DNA from 2 places in the Corynebacterium capitovis DSM 44611 genome. Region 1 is predicted to be linked to the other one. Evidence: riboswitches for the same ligand, from Rfam matches in the RefSeq annotation. Region 1 holds a riboswitch; the other holds the start of a gene.

Region 1 (7,368 bases):
CGCGCGTACGCGACGGCGCTAGACATTTCCTTCGGGGTCCGTGGCGGGCTCTTCGTGCGCCAGATGCACCACTGGGCAGCGCTGATGTTCGTCATGGCCATGTTTACCCACATGATGCGCGTCTTCTTCACCGGCGCCTACCGCCGCCCGCGCGAAGCAAACTGGCTCATTGGCGTGACCCTCATCCTGCTGGGCATGGCCGAGGGCTTCCTCGGTTACTCGCTGCCTGATGACCTGCTCTCTGGTGTCGGTCTGCGCATCATGTCCGCGATCATTGTCGGCCTGCCGATCATCGGTACGTGGTTGCACTGGGGCATCTTCGGCGGCGACTTCCCCTCCGACTTGATGCTTGACCGCTTCTACATCCTGCACGTGCTCGTCATCCCGGGTATCATTCTCGCGCTCGTCGCGGCGCACTTGCTTCTCGTCTGGTTCCAGAAGCACACCCAATTCCCTGGGCCGGGCCGAACCGAAAACAACGTCATCGGCGTGCGCATCGTGCCGATCTTCGCTGTGAAGGCGATCGGATTCATGTTCATCGTGTTTGCGGTCCTCGCGGGTATGGCCGGTATGACGACGATTAACTCCATCTGGAACCTCGGGCCGTACAACCCGTCTCAGGTTTCGGCCGGATCCCAGCCCGACATCTACATGCTCTGGACGGACGGCGCGGCACGTGTCATGCCCGCCTGGGAGCTGTACCTGGGCAACTACACAATCCCCGGCGCATTCTGGGTTGCGCTGCTCTGTGGCGCGATGGTCGTGCTTCTCTTCGCCTACCCCTTCATCGAGAAGAAGGTTACCGGCGACGATGCCCACCACAACCTGCTGCAGCGCCCGCGCGACGTTCCGGTGCGAACTGGCATCGGTGTGATGGGTCTGGTGTTCTTCCTCCTCCTCACGATTTCTGGCGGAAACGACCACGTCGCCCACTTCTTCCAGATCTCGCTCAACGCGATGACGTGGGTCGGGCGCATCGGCCTGATTGTCCTGCCCCCGTTGGCGTACTTCATCACCTACCGCATCTGCGTTGGTCTCCAACGCTCCGACCGTGAGGTGCTTGAGCACGGCATCGAGACGGGCGTGATCAAGAAGCTGCCGAACGGCGCGTTCGTGGAAATCCACCAGCCGCTGGGGCCGGTTGACGAGCACGGCCACCCCGTCCCGCTCGAGTACGCGGGCGCCCCGGTGCCGAAGCAAATGAACCAGCTTGGGTTCGCCGATTCGGAAACCGTCGGCAAGCTGAAGGCAGCTTCCCTGAACGAGACTGAGCGCGCGCGTGAAGCGGACGCTCGGAAGCACCATGATGAGATCGCGACGTTGCGCGCCCTGGAGCAGACCAAGGGGTCCTCCGACCGCGACGCGACGTACGGGGACGGCAAACCCCGACACTAATCCGCGATCGCTTGGATATCGGCGGCCCCTCCCTTGACGGGAGGGGCCGCTGTTTCTTGAGTGGTGGACCCGTGGTGCTGTGTGAGAAAGGTCACTGCCGTTGTCAGCGGAGGCGCGGCTCGCTCGCAATAGTGGCGGGTTTCCCATGAAGTGCCAGCTCAAGCCGCGAATTGAGCTAACAGCTGGCACAGTAAATTCCCAGATTGAGGGGTCTGGGGGGTCAATCACGGGGGTCAGAGGAAATAACAGCGCGATAACGCGCGTGGCGGTTGGACATCTTCCGTGTCCATTTCGTAATCTTACCGAGACATTGCGACAACATGCGTTGGCTGCAAAGTACAAAACGACATATGAGCCGAATCTCTTCTCGGGCCGTTGGCAGGGAAAGGGAACCGGGGAACCAGGCCGCTTCTGCGGCGCATGCCTGGGGTTAATGCCCGCAAGGGCACTCCATGATTCAGGAGTGCGGAGCGCGGCAGGGCTGTTCTCAAGCCTCACCCGTCAGCTAACTCGGTAGGCAAACGAGAAGATATGGAGATCATTTCAGTGGCTAAGCACCGTCGCCAGGAGAAGAACATGGCCCGTAACGTGGCCGCCGTCAGCGCAGTGGCCGCAGGCGCGGCCCTCTTTGCCCCCGCCCAAGCAGGCGCGGCCGAGGTCCGGATTCCCAACAGCACCGTGTCCGTCGAGGTCCCGGGCCTTGAAAACGTTGCGGGCCTGGCTTCCGTCCCGGGCATCGAGCAATATGTTCCCTCCCTTGCGCAGGCGTCGTCTGATGTGGCCGAGCAGGTCGCTGATACCGTGGCCGCCCCGGCAGCGCAGCAGACAGCTGGCGAGCGCATCGTCGAGATCGCGCGTTCTAAGATCGGCTCCCCGTACGTGTACGGCGCGTCCGGCCCGAACAGCTTCGACTGCTCCGGTTTCACCTCCTGGGTCTACGCCCAGGCTGGGAAGTCCATTCCGCGCACCTCTCAGGACCAGGCCTCGAGCGGGCAGCAGGTGTCCCTCGACCAGCTGCAGCCCGGTGATATCGTCTCTTACTACAGTGGCGCCTCTCACGTTGCGATCTACGCGGGCAACGGCACAATCATCGATGCTCTGAACGACGGAATCCCCGTTGGCGAGCGTCCGCTGGACATGATGCCGATCTACAACGCGGTCCGCTTCTAAGGGCAGAAGTTACGGCCGGGCGAGGTTGATCTTGATCACTCGTCCGGCTATAGTCCTATAACGGTTTAGTAAAGATTGGGTGATGCCCTTAAGGGTGTCGCCACTCCCGAAAGAGGACTTCGTTGGGCAAGCATTCTCTCCCGTCCCGCCACCTTCCCGCGCGCGTAGCGCTGGGCGCCCTTAGCTTGAGCGTCGCTGGCGCTGCAAGCGCCATCGCGGTCGTCGGTGTAGAGGCGGGGACCGGATTGTCGGCTACGGCGAATGCGGATGACATCCAGACACTTATCGACGATCTCAGCTCAGTGTCCCATGACGCGACCGCTAAATCGGAAGAGCTGAAGGCCACCGAGGATGCAATTGCGCAGGCCGAGGCGGCGCTTCCCGCCTTGTACGCGCGCGTCGACCAGACCCGCGCTGAGGCGCAGGCGGCTGCCGGGGCGCGCAAGGCGGGTCAGCTGAGCCTGAACGGGGTCGCCGCGTCCCAGAACCGCACCTCGGCGTCGGACACGCTGGTGAATAACCTCGGTGCCTCCAACCCGCAGGAGCTGATCGACCGGGCCGCGTACTTGGGGTCGATCTCCCGCAGCAACGAACGAGCGCTGCAGGACCTCCGGCAGCTCACCGCTGACGCCGCTGAGCGCGCCACCGAGGCCAACATCGCCGTCGTTGAGGCGGAGTATCAGCGCAACCAATTGGATGCGAAGCGCTTAAAGCTCGAGCGCGAACGCGCGGACCTCGACGCCAAGGTCAAGGAAGTGGAGGCACGCGTCAACGCGCTAAGCCCCGCCGACAGGGTGCTCTGGGAGGCGAAAGACAACCCGATCCTGGCTCCGCTGGCGGACCTGAACAGTGCGGCTTCGGGCGTTGTGTCTGCGGCGATGGCCCAGCTGGGCAAGCCATATGGGTGGGGTGCAGCCGGTCCCGACGCTTTCGACTGCTCCGGGCTCATGGCGTGGTCGTACGCCCAGAACGGCAAGTCGATTCCCCGCACCTCTCAGGCTCAACTCGCGGGGGGAACGCCGGTGTCGCTGTCCGAGCTGCAGCCCGGTGACATCGTTGGTTACTACCCGGGTGTTACCCACGTAGGCATGTACATCGGCAACGGCCAGGTGGTCCACGCTTCCGACTACGGCATTCCTGTGCAGGTCGTGCCACTGAACTCGATGCCGATCCAGGGCGCCGTCCGTTACTAGCGCCGGATGACCACCCTTCTGGTCACCAACGACTTCCCACCTACCGTTGGTGGGATCCAGTCGTATCTGCAGGACTTCGCGGCGGAATACGTCAGCCGCGCGGGAGCCGATCAGCTGGTGGTTTTCGCCTCTACGCAGGACGCGGAGGCCGCGGCCTCTTGGGACGCGACCGTGCCCTACCGAGTCGTGCGCTGGCCGCGGTCGGTCATGCTTCCTACGCCGGCCACGGTTCGGGAGATGCAGCGTCGGATCCGTGAGGAAAGAATCACAACCGTCTGGTTTGGCGCGGCGGCGCCCTTGGCCGTCATGGGAGCCGCCGCTAAGCGGGCGGGGGCGACGCGGGTCGTGGCCACGACCCACGGGCACGAGGTCGGGTGGGCCATGCTGCCGGGTGGGCGATCCGTGTTGAAGCGCATCGGCTCCTCCGCGGACGTCGTGACGTATATCTCGAGCTACACTCTCTCGCGGTTTAGGCGGGCTTTTGGTGACGACGTCGAGTTTGAGTGGCTGCCATCTGGAGTTGATTCGGGTTTCTTTCGCCCCGCGACGACAGCGCAACGAATGGCAACGCGCGAGCGCTTTGGGTGGGGGAATGAACCCCTCATTGTGTGCGCATCACGTCTTGTACCCAGGAAAGGGCAGGACCAGCTCATTAGGGCATTGCCCGCAGTGCGTGAGGCCGTTCCCGGGGCGCGGCTTGTTCTCGTCGGCACCGGCGCTGCCGAATCCCGGTTGCGAGCCCGGGTGACGCGGCTCCCCTCGTCGGATAGGGAGGCGGTGGTCTTTGCAGGTGCGGTTTCCCGGGAAACCCTGCGCGATATCGTGGCGTCGGCGAATGTTTTTGCCATGCCCGCGAGGACTCGCTGGGGTGGTCTCGACGTCGAGGGCCTCGGCATCGTCTACCTCGAGGCTCAGGCCTGCGGGGTTCCGGTGGTAGCAGGAGCATCGGGCGGGGCGCCCGAAACCGTGTCCCGCGAGACGGGCATCGTGGTCGACGGGCGAGACGTGGACTCGCTGAGCGCCGAGCTGGCGGGGTTGTTAACGGACCCGGAGCGGTGCGCCGAGATGGGGGCCGAGGGGAGACACCGGGCCGTCGACACGTTCGCGTGGTCACGCCTCGGGGATCACCTGTACGGCATCCTCGGTGGCGGGAGATAGACTTGCTCGCTATGTCCATCACGTCCCACACTGCAGCAAACGAGCGGTTGACGATCGGCTTCGACATCGGAGGAACAAACACACGGGCGGGCGTGGTTGACGAGCGTGGGCGCATCATCGACAGGCGGTCCGTCCCCACGCCCCACGGCGGGGCCGAGTTGACGGCCGAGCTCGCTCGGCTTGTCGACGACCTCCGGGCCGACCACGACGTCTACGCAGTGGGTGCCGCCGTAGCCGGGTTTCTTGACCCCGACTGCGAGGTGGTGCGCTTCGCCCCCCACCTCGCGTGGCGGGACAACCAGCCGGTGAGAGAGGAGCTGGAAGACGCGCTGGGTTTGCCAGTGAAGCTGGAGCACGACGCGAACTCGGCGGCGTGGGGAGAGTACCGCTACGGGGCAGCACGAGACGCGGGGACGTGGGTTTTCTTCGCCGTGGGCACCGGAATCGGCGCCACCCTTATGCACGACGGGGAGATCTACCGCGGGGCGTTCGGAACCGCTCCCGAGTTTGGTCACCTCACCGTGGTGCCCAACGGCCGGGTGTGCTCGTGCGGGAAGCACGGTTGTTTGGAGCGTTACGCGTCCGGCACGGCCCTCATCGACACAGCCATTGAAATCGCTGGGGAGGGTGGATTCAAGGGCTGCGGCCTGTACCGCAAGGTCGTGGACAAACGTGCCGACGGGCACGACGTGATGCAGGCCGCCCGGGCGGGCGACGCGCTGGGTCGGGCGACGGTCGACGCGTTTGCGCGCTGGCTCGGTACCGGGTTGTCGATCGTCGCAGATGTCCTCGACCCAGCTTGTATTGTGTTGGGTGGCGGGGTTAGCGCTGACGCCGACTTGTTTATTGACGCCGCCCGCGAATCGATGGCACGTGGCATTGTGGGGGCTGGGTATCGGCCTCTGCCCGAGGTCGTTCGGGCGGAGCTTGGGCCGGACGCGGGTATGATCGGCGTGTCTGACTTGGCGCGGGAGATGGTTGCTGGAAGGGGCTTGTCTGATGCTGAATAAGTGGTACGTCTTTTTCAAGGTTGTGATCGGCCCGCCCCTGTACCTGTGGAACCGCCCCGCCATCAGGGGTGCGAAGAACATCCCCGCCCAGGGGGCCGCGATTTTGGCCTCCAACCACCAGGCTGTGTTGGATTCCTTCTACCTCCCGCTTATGGTGTGGCGTCAAATAACGTTCCCCGCGAAGAAGGAGTACTTCACGGGCACGGGGCTGGGCGGGGCTATTCAGCGCTTCTTCTTCAGCTCGGTGGGGCAGATTCCCATCGACCGAAGCGACGAGGGGGCGGGGCAGACTCTCCAGGTCGCTGCCAAGAATGTTCTCGGTCGGGGAGATCTGTTTGGGATCTACCCGGAGGGAACGCGCTCGCCCGATGGCCGGATTTATAAAGGCAAAACAGGAATGGCGCGCATCGCTATGGAAACCGGCGCCCCCGTGGTACCCGTGGCGATGATTGGCACGCGTGAGGCTAACCCCATTGGGTCGCTCATTCCGCGCCCCCGCAAGGTGCACATCAACGTCGGCGAGGCCGTCGACCCGCACGAGTGGGCGCGGCGAAACGGGTTCGATCCTGGCTCGCGCGAGGTCATGCGCCCGTTCACCGACTTCGTGATGGCGCGCCTCAGCGAGTTGTCGGGCTATAACTACGTCGATGTCTACGCGGCCGACGTGAAGAAGTCGCTCGAAGAGGGACGCGGATACCCTGACGGCGCGGCACCCGCGGCGGGTTAAATAGGATCAGCATCATGGATCGAGACCTCATTGTGCGCATCACCGCCACGAGCGTTCTGGTGGCGGCGTTCCTGCTCAGCTCGATTGCACATTTCCGCGTCGGGGTCGTTGGACCAGCCGTGGTATTCGGGATCGTCGTCGTGATGTTCTGGCCGCGCCGGGCCACACCCGACAACGACACTGCGGGTGGCGTACGGGACGTCGAAAAGAAAGCTGTCTAGCATGCGCTACTTCTACGACACCGAATTCATCGAGGACGGTACCACGATCGTCCTGGTTTCTATCGGTATCGTTGCGGAAGACGGCCGCGAATACTACGCGGTGTCGACGGATTTTGATGGCGCGAAAGCCAATCAGTGGGTGCGACTCAACGTGCTGGCAAAGCTGCCTAACCCGCAGAGCCCTACGTGGAAATCGGCGGCGACTATCCGGGATGAGGTCTACGCCTTCCTGGGGGCCGACGGTTCGCGCCCCGAGCTTTGGGCGTGGGTGGGGGCCTACGACCACGTCGTTCTGGCTCAGCTGTGGGGCGACATGGCGGCCCTTCCCAGTCGCATTCCGCGGTTTACGCGCGAGCTCAAGCAGTACTGGGAGATGGCGGGTAGGCCACGGCTGCCCGCGGTTCCCGACGGCAACCACGACGCGCTGGTTGACGCCCGACACAACCGAGCGAAGTTCGCCGCGTGCCAGGCAGTTTTTCCTCTCGACGCCGACG
Region 2 (7,368 bases), 790 kb from region 1:
CCGGTAGCTTCACGCAGGGCCTGGAAATGGCAGAGGATGGCACACTGTACGTCGGCACTGGCTGGGTGGGCCAGTCCCGCGTGTACCGCCGCACGGTGGATGGCGAAATGCTCTCCTCCCGCGACCTCGATGCGTCGTTCTTCGGAGAGGGGATTACCCGCGCGGGTTCGTCGCTATGGCAGCTCACCTGGCGCGATGGCGTGGCCATCCAGCGCGATGCAGACTCGCTGGAGGAGACAGCCCGCGTCCCTTTATCCGGGGAGGGTTGGGGCGCTTGCTCCCGCGGGGACGAGGTGGTGGTCTCCGACGGCTCCAACGAGCTGCGCAGAATGGACCCGGAGACACTGACCGAGCGCAGCCGCTTCGAGGTGACGCGCGCTGGCCAGCCCGTCACGGGGCTCAACGAACTTGAATGCGTCCACGATGACATATATGCCAACATCTTCCTCACGACGGATATCGTCCGTATCGATGCCACAACGGGAGTGGTCACCGCAGTTATCGACGCCTCCGGCGTTCCCAACAACGCCGCGCCCGACCCCAACAACGTGCTCAACGGCATCGCGAAGATACCCGGGACCGACGAGTTTTTTCTCACCGGCAAGCGGTGGCCCGACCTGTACACCGTCACCTTCGAACCCGAAGATTAAAATCTCCGACCATGGCCACAAACGCATCGCGAACTTCCGCGTGGAAACTGCTTATCGTGCTGGGCCTCGGGGTGCTCGTTCTGGTCGCCGGCCTTTACGCCTTCTGGGATTGGCAGAAAAACAAGCCGGGTAGGCCCGCCTCCGAAGTGACGGTTGCGGTGACCAGCGGTGACGCGACACTCGACGTGGGCGCCTACACGGTGTGCGAACTTGACGCGGAGTGCGAGGGAGGACAGCCCCCCAGCCTGGCCCTCGACACTGGGTCCGATGTCACCGTTCGCGTGCCCGAAGAAATTGGGGAGTCGAGCTGGCAGTTGCTCACTATCTACGACGACCCGGCCGCTAACGACCAACAACTCTTCCAGGCGGGGGACGCGCTGGAAGCGACCGCGCCCGCCACGAAAGGCGAGGCCCACCTCGTCGTAGCCGAGGTGTCGTTCCTTACTGTCGGCACGGACACTCAGGGCCACGAGACCCCCGTCGTTGCAACCTATTCAGTGTCGTTTAATGCCCCAGCTAATTAGGCGTCGAGCTCTTTCGCCACAGCTCGGAGAATCTCGGCGACTTGCCGCGCCTCTTTGCGCTCCGGGTAGCGGCCTGCGGTCAGGGCGGGCTGCACTTGTGTTTCGATCAGCGTCATGACGTCGGCAAGCATGCTGCCAAGTTCCTCGGGCTTGCGGCGGTGAACCGGGCGGCGCTTGGGGGTGTCGAGTATTCGAACCCGCAGCGCCTGAGGACCCCGGCGCCCAGCCGCGAAGTCGAATTCGATACGCTGGCCCGCAACGAGCTCGTCAACACCCTCGGGCAACACCGCCTGGCCGACGAAAACATCCTCGTCACCGGGGTTGGAGGCGAATCCAAACCCCTTTTCAGCGTCGTACCACTTCACCTTTCCGATCGGCATTGAGCACTCACTCCTACATTCTCTACGGGATCAACACTTTGGGGCTCTAGGTAAACCCTATGGGAACCCTATGGGAAGAAGTCATTCTATCGACGGGGAGCCGCAACGCGAGATGTGACACATATCACCCACGCGCGGAAAACGCGCTTCTTGCAGCATAAACACAGTGGCTAGGGTCGGGTTTTCGGCGGCACGGCAGTCATTTTGTGTCCATCGCGTGACATAACCGTTACACATCGTTAGAGTAGCCCTCACGCCTTCGGAGCTACGCCGAATTCTGTCCGGCTCCGCGTCATCTAAGGCATACATTGTACCCCATCCACAAACTTCATGAGGACAGAAGCGGGGAACCCACCGCGGACGAACACGGGACGCACACGATGTCGCCGCCGGAGATCACTCTCCTAGGGGTGAGGCCGCCTACGCGGCCTGGCACCTCAGCCAGAACCCGACAGCTAACTCCGCAGGCGCAGAAGAGAGGAAAACACATTCGTATGGGACGCCACTCCACGAAGACTGCATCCATGGGCAAGAAGGCCCTCGTCGGCACCGCGGCAGCCGCCGCCCTGACGGGCATTATCGCCCCGAACGCTTCCGCGGCATCTGACGCCGACTGGGACAGCCTCGCCCAGTGCGAGTCAGGCGGAAACTGGGCCATCAACAATGGAAATGGCTACCAGGGCGGCCTGCAGTTCTCCCCGTCAACGTGGCAGGCATACGGTGGCGCGGAGTTCGCCCCGACTGCTAACCTCGCCTCCCGCGAGCAGCAGATCGTTGTGGCTGAGCGCACCCTCGCGGGCCAGGGCTGGGGCGCCTGGCCGGCTTGCTCCGCCCAGCTCGGTCTGAACTCCGCGCCGACCAACCGCGACGCCCAGTACGCTCAGGCCACCCAGCCGGCCGCTCAGCCGGCCGCTCAGTACGCGCAGGTCCAGGCTCCGGCGGACTCCGCTTCTGACGCGCTCTACGCCCAGCTCAGCAGCACCCTGAGCGCTTACGGTCTGGAGGTGCCCGCGCAGGTGCGCGACGCATATACCGCCAATAAAGCCATCATCGACACGGTGGTGGCTGGCGTCCGCGGCTAAGCGCCCATGTAACGCCAAAGGCCCTCGCGTTTGCGAGGGCCTTTGGCGTTTGCGTTCTAGCGGTTGATGCGCGTCGTCGGGTGAACGTACGCGATCTCCTCGGCGGGCCGGGGAAGAATCAGATCATCGCCGAACGGGCTTGAGGCACCAGCGAGCTTGGAGGAAATTTCCGTCACCGGGTGACCGTTGCCGGGGGTGTGCTCCGGCCACGCTGGGTTTGCGCGACCGATCTTCTCAACGTCGTTAGCCATAAGGCCTATTGTTTCACGGCGGCCTCGAAAACGCACGTAAAATCACCCCCGTAATGTCTGATCTCCTCACCGCCCTGCGCGCCATGACCGACGATGAACTTCGCGCAGTCCTATCAGCCCGCCCCGACGTCACGGTGCCCACCCCACCGTCGCTCGCTTCCCTGGCCACTCGACTCTCACTACCCGGTTCTGTGGCCCGAGTAGTACGCGCGCTCAACGCTGGGGAACTTGCCGTCTTAGAGGCGGCCGGTGACGCGGGAGCCGAGTTGGAGCCTATCGACATCGGGCTCCTGGCGCACCTCCCCCTCGATGTCGCCGGGGCCGTGCGATCACTTAGGGAAAAAGCGCTTCTTTACGGGCCCGACGACGCTCTTCGTTGTTCCCCCGGCGCTCTTGCCACCCTCCCCGCAGGCTGGCGGGTTCTCGATCCGGTCCCTCCCGACGTCGAAGAGAAGGTCGCGCAGTTAGGGCCCCGCGAACGTCAGGTGCTCGATACTCTTGCTTCCTCCGGCGGGATCGGTACGACTCGGGCAGCGGCCGCGGACGCGGACCCTCGGGGACCCATCCCCCAACTTCTCGAGCGCGGTTTGCTCGTGCGCGTCGACGAGCGCACCGTACGCCTGCCTCGCCCGGTGCGCGAGACGCTAGGAGGAATGACCCCGCGTGTCTATCCTGTCATCCCGCCGGATGGGCGCAGCGCCACCGAAGACCCCGCGGTGGATTCGGTGGCAGCCGACCACGGCCTCGATGCCGTGCGGCGCATGCGTCAACTCCTCACGGCGCTGTTTGCGTCACCGGTGCCGCTGAATAAGGACGGTTCGGTTGGGCTCAGGGCGGTGGCGTCGCTAAGCAAAGCCCTGGGTTTTGACCCGTCTTTCATCATCACGGTGGGAGAATCGGCGGGTGTGGTCGGCCGTGGCAATGTCGATGGCACCGACGTGCTAGCCGCGACCCGCGACGCGCCCGCCTGGCTCGATTCGCCACTCGCCGCCCAATGGTCGACACTCCTCACCGGGTGGCTCGCATCCCCCTGGCAACGAAGCGCCGAGCAGCGATTGCTCTCTAAGGAGACGCACCGGCCCGAGGTGCGCACGCCGCGCTCTATTGTCGTGCGCTGCGCCTCAGAGGCACTGATGCCCACCCTGCTGTACAGGTTTCCCGTTGCCGCTGCAGGGATGACCTCGCACTTCATCGAGGACGTCGTCGAGGAGGGGCGCATGATCGGCGCGCTCGGCAATGGTCTCCCCTCCTCTCCCCTGGCGGCTGTGCTTAACGGCGAGGATGTCACCCGGGCAGCGGCAGCACTCGTTCCCGCGGAGGTTGATGCCGTCATCGCCCAGGCGGATATGACAATCCTTGCCCCCGGCCCCATGCCACCTGAGATGGCTCGCGTCTTAGAGTTATTCGCTGACCTCGAGTCACCGGGCCTGGCTAGCGTCTACCGGGTCACCCACGAGTCCGTCCGGCGCGCTTTGAATGCCGGCACGACGGCTGCAGAGCTCCATTCGTGGCTCGCGCGCTATGTCGACGGCGAGGTTCCCCCCGCCATGAGCTTTCTTATCGACGACACCGCGCGCCACCACGGTGCCACCCGAGCCGGCGCCGCCGCAAGCTACATCCACAGCGAGGACCCCGCCCTTATCGCTCTAGCTGCACAGCGCGTCTCCTCGCTGCGCGTCATCGCGCCCACGGTCGCGATCTCCTTGCTTGGCCTCCCCGCCCTCATGCGCGAGCTTCGCGGGGTGGGCCTCCAACCAAGCGCCGAGGATTTCACGGGCGCGCGCATTGACATGGCCCCCGAACCGCGTCTGGTCGCGGCGACGCCGTCCCGCCTGCCCTCCCCCCACGGTGTCTCCCCCGCGCACCTGGAGGAGATCGTGCGCGCCGTCCGGACGGCGGATGCCACTGGGGCAACGGAAACTGAAGAAAATGACAGCATGTTGTCTACGCTGCGCGCTGCCGTTCGCGCGCGACGGCACGTCGCAATCGGCTTCGTCGATGCCCAGGGACGTTCAAAGACCCTTACTGCTCTTCCCCTCTCGGCTACGTCTGGGCAGGTGGATGTGCTTGAAGAGTCCACAAACAGCGTGGTCCGCATCTCGCTGCCCCGCGTCACCCACGTACTGCTAGCCTAGGGCGCGTGCCCTCCTTAGACATTGTCAGCCTGTATAAGCGCTTCGGCGATAACCAGGCACTCAATGGAATGAGCCTGACCGTCCACCCCGGTGAAATCTACGGCTTCGTCGGCTCCAACGGCGCCGGCAAGTCCACCACCATGCGCATCGCCATGGGAGTCCTCGCCACGGATAGCGGCGAGGTTCTCTTCGATGGGGCCCCGCTTGACGACGACTCGCGTCGCCGCATCGGGTACATGCCCGAAGAGCGCGGGCTGTACGGCAAGGAAAAGGTCCTTGAGCAGCTCGTCTTCCTGGCCAGGCTGAACGGGCTGGCGCGCGACGACGCTGTCCGCAGCGGGACGCGCCTGCTGGAAGAGCTGGGGCTCGGCGAGCGCCTCCAGGACAAGGTCGACGATCTCTCCCTCGGCAATCAACAGCGCGTGCAGCTGGCCGCTAGCCTCATTCACGACCCCGACGTTTTGATCCTCGACGAGCCCTTCTCCGGCCTCGATCCCGTCGCGGTCGATGTCATGAGCACGATGCTCACCCGCCGCGCGCGCGAGCATGGCGTCCCCGTCATCTTTTCCTCACACCAACTCGACTTGGTGCAGCGGTTGTGCGACCGTGTCGGGATCGTGGCTCGCGGCCGCGTGGTGGCCGAAGGAACCGTCGACGAGTTACGGCAGGGCGGGCCCGTGCGCTTCCGGGTGGCGACCGCTGCCCGCGACTGGCTGCCTGAGGGTGCTCGGCTTGTCGAGGACACAGCAACGCACGTCGTTGTCGAAACCGAGCAGGCGAGCGACGACCAGCGAATCCTGCGCGCCGCTCTGGATGCGGGTGAGGTCCACGAGTTCTCCCGCGTTGTGCCTGACCTGTCCGAACTCTTTAAGGAGGCAGTGGCGTGACCCGCCCCTACTCACCTGTGCACACAATTGCCCTGACTGCGGCGCGGGAAATTCACGTCGTCGCCCGCCTCAAGTCGGTGTGGTTCACCGTCGCCCTTCTGCTCATCGGCATCGTGGGGATCATCGGCGTCATCGGGTGGAAGGCCAACTCTGAGGAGTCGGACTCCGCCCCCGTGGTCGCTACCGTGGGCCTACCCGCCTCGGCCTTTGACGGGTCCGGGCTCGAGCCACGCGACGCCCCCGACCGTAGTGCCGCCGAGCAGCTGGTCCGCGACGGGGACGTCGAGGCCGCCGTCGTCGCCTCCCCCTCGGGGTGGGAGTTGGTGGACGATGGCGCCGAAGCGTCGTCAAGCATCTATGCCCACGTGAACCAGGCCGCGTCGTTCTACTCCACAACCGCCGCCCTAAGCGCTCTCGGTGTGTCCCCGGCCGACTTCGCCGCGGCCTCGCCTAATACAACGGTGACGTTGGTGGATCTGTCGGCCGACGCGGACACGACCGATGCCGACTTTACCCGTCTCGGCTTGGTCTTCGCCGCGCTGATAATCATCATGTTCACCGTGGTGCTCTTCGCGGCGAATGTCGGCAGCCGCGTCACCGTGGAAAAGTCCTCCCGCGTGGTTGAGCTCGTACTCGCCTCGGTGAAGCCCCGCGACTTTCTCGCCGGGAAACTGCTTGGGGCGATTGCCATCGGATTCGCCACCACGCTCCTTGTTATCGGGGCTGGTTCGGTCGCGCTGGCGGTCACGGGGCTGGCCAGCGACATATCCTTCGACTGGGGCATAGTCCCGGTGCTTTTGGGGGCGTGGCTAGCAGCCATGCTGTTCTTCGGCGCTCTCTACGCAGCAGCGGGTGCGCTGGTCCAGCGCAGCGAGGACCTCCAATCAACACAGATGCCGGTTCTTCTCCTGCTGATGGCCACGATGTACATCCCGCTGCTGGGGTGGCTTCATACCTCCGAGACGTGGATGCAGGTGGCCAGCTGGATCCCGCCGTTTTCCATCTTCGCCGCCCCGCTGACGTATGCCGCGGGGAACTTCTCGGCGGTAAAGCTCGCTGCCTCTTTTGCCCTTGCGCTCGTCGCGACGGCCGGCGTGGTCTGGCTGGCAGGGAGAATCTACAAGAATTCGATTCTAAACAACGGCCGCAAGATGTCGTGGCTCAAGGCCGCCGCCGCGTAGAGGCGGCGTAAAGTCGGTGCTCATGCCCGACGGCCCCCTCATCGTCCAATCCGACCAGACAGTTCTTCTCGACGTCGCCCATCCGCTCTCGGGAGAAGCCCGCGCCGCGCTGGCGCCCTTTGCCGAGTTAGAGCGCGCCCCCGAGCACATTCATACGTATCGGATTACGCCGCTGGCGTTGTGGAACGCCCGCGCGGCCGGGTTCGACGCCGAAACCGCCGTCGACGTCCTCGAGCGCTTCTCCCGTTTCCCCGTGCCGCAGAACGTGCTTATTGACG

Evidence for each region. Region 1 has a riboswitch for cyclic di-AMP ahead of CAPI_RS03905 (C40 family peptidase). Riboswitches for the same ligand answer to the same signal wherever they lie in the genome.
Region 2: linked by a shared signal. The riboswitch ahead of CAPI_RS07725 (resuscitation-promoting factor Rpf1 domain-containing protein) and the one ahead of CAPI_RS03905 (C40 family peptidase) in region 1 are both predicted to bind cyclic di-AMP.

Annotation. Positions count from the first base shown of each region.
Region 1 covers NZ_CP047117.1:787,953-795,320, forward strand. The annotation lists gene qcrB (cytochrome bc1 complex cytochrome b subunit) at 1-1,395, shown strand, start outside; cyclic di-AMP (ydaO/yuaA leader) riboswitch at 1,739-1,930, shown strand; gene CAPI_RS03905 (C40 family peptidase) at 1,927-2,565, shown strand; gene CAPI_RS03910 (C40 family peptidase) at 2,688-3,758, shown strand; gene CAPI_RS03915 (glycosyltransferase family 4 protein) at 3,765-4,916, shown strand; gene CAPI_RS03920 (ROK family protein) at 4,928-5,926, shown strand; gene CAPI_RS03925 (lysophospholipid acyltransferase family protein) at 5,916-6,653, shown strand; gene CAPI_RS03930 (hypothetical protein) at 6,668-6,874, shown strand; gene CAPI_RS03935 (polyadenylate-specific 3'-exoribonuclease AS) at 6,876-7,368, shown strand, end outside.
Region 2 covers NZ_CP047117.1:1,574,903-1,582,270, forward strand. The annotation lists gene CAPI_RS07710 (glutaminyl-peptide cyclotransferase) at 1-650, shown strand, start outside; gene CAPI_RS07715 (DUF2771 family protein) at 662-1,174, shown strand; gene CAPI_RS07720 (cold-shock protein) at 1,171-1,554, opposite strand; cyclic di-AMP (ydaO/yuaA leader) riboswitch at 1,865-2,039, shown strand; gene CAPI_RS07725 (resuscitation-promoting factor Rpf1 domain-containing protein) at 2,049-2,636, shown strand; gene CAPI_RS07730 (hypothetical protein) at 2,693-2,887, opposite strand; gene CAPI_RS07735 (helicase-associated domain-containing protein) at 2,941-5,022, shown strand; gene CAPI_RS07740 (ABC transporter ATP-binding protein) at 5,028-5,909, shown strand; gene CAPI_RS07745 (ABC transporter permease) at 5,906-7,090, shown strand; gene CAPI_RS07750 (DNA repair helicase XPB) at 7,107-7,368, shown strand, end outside.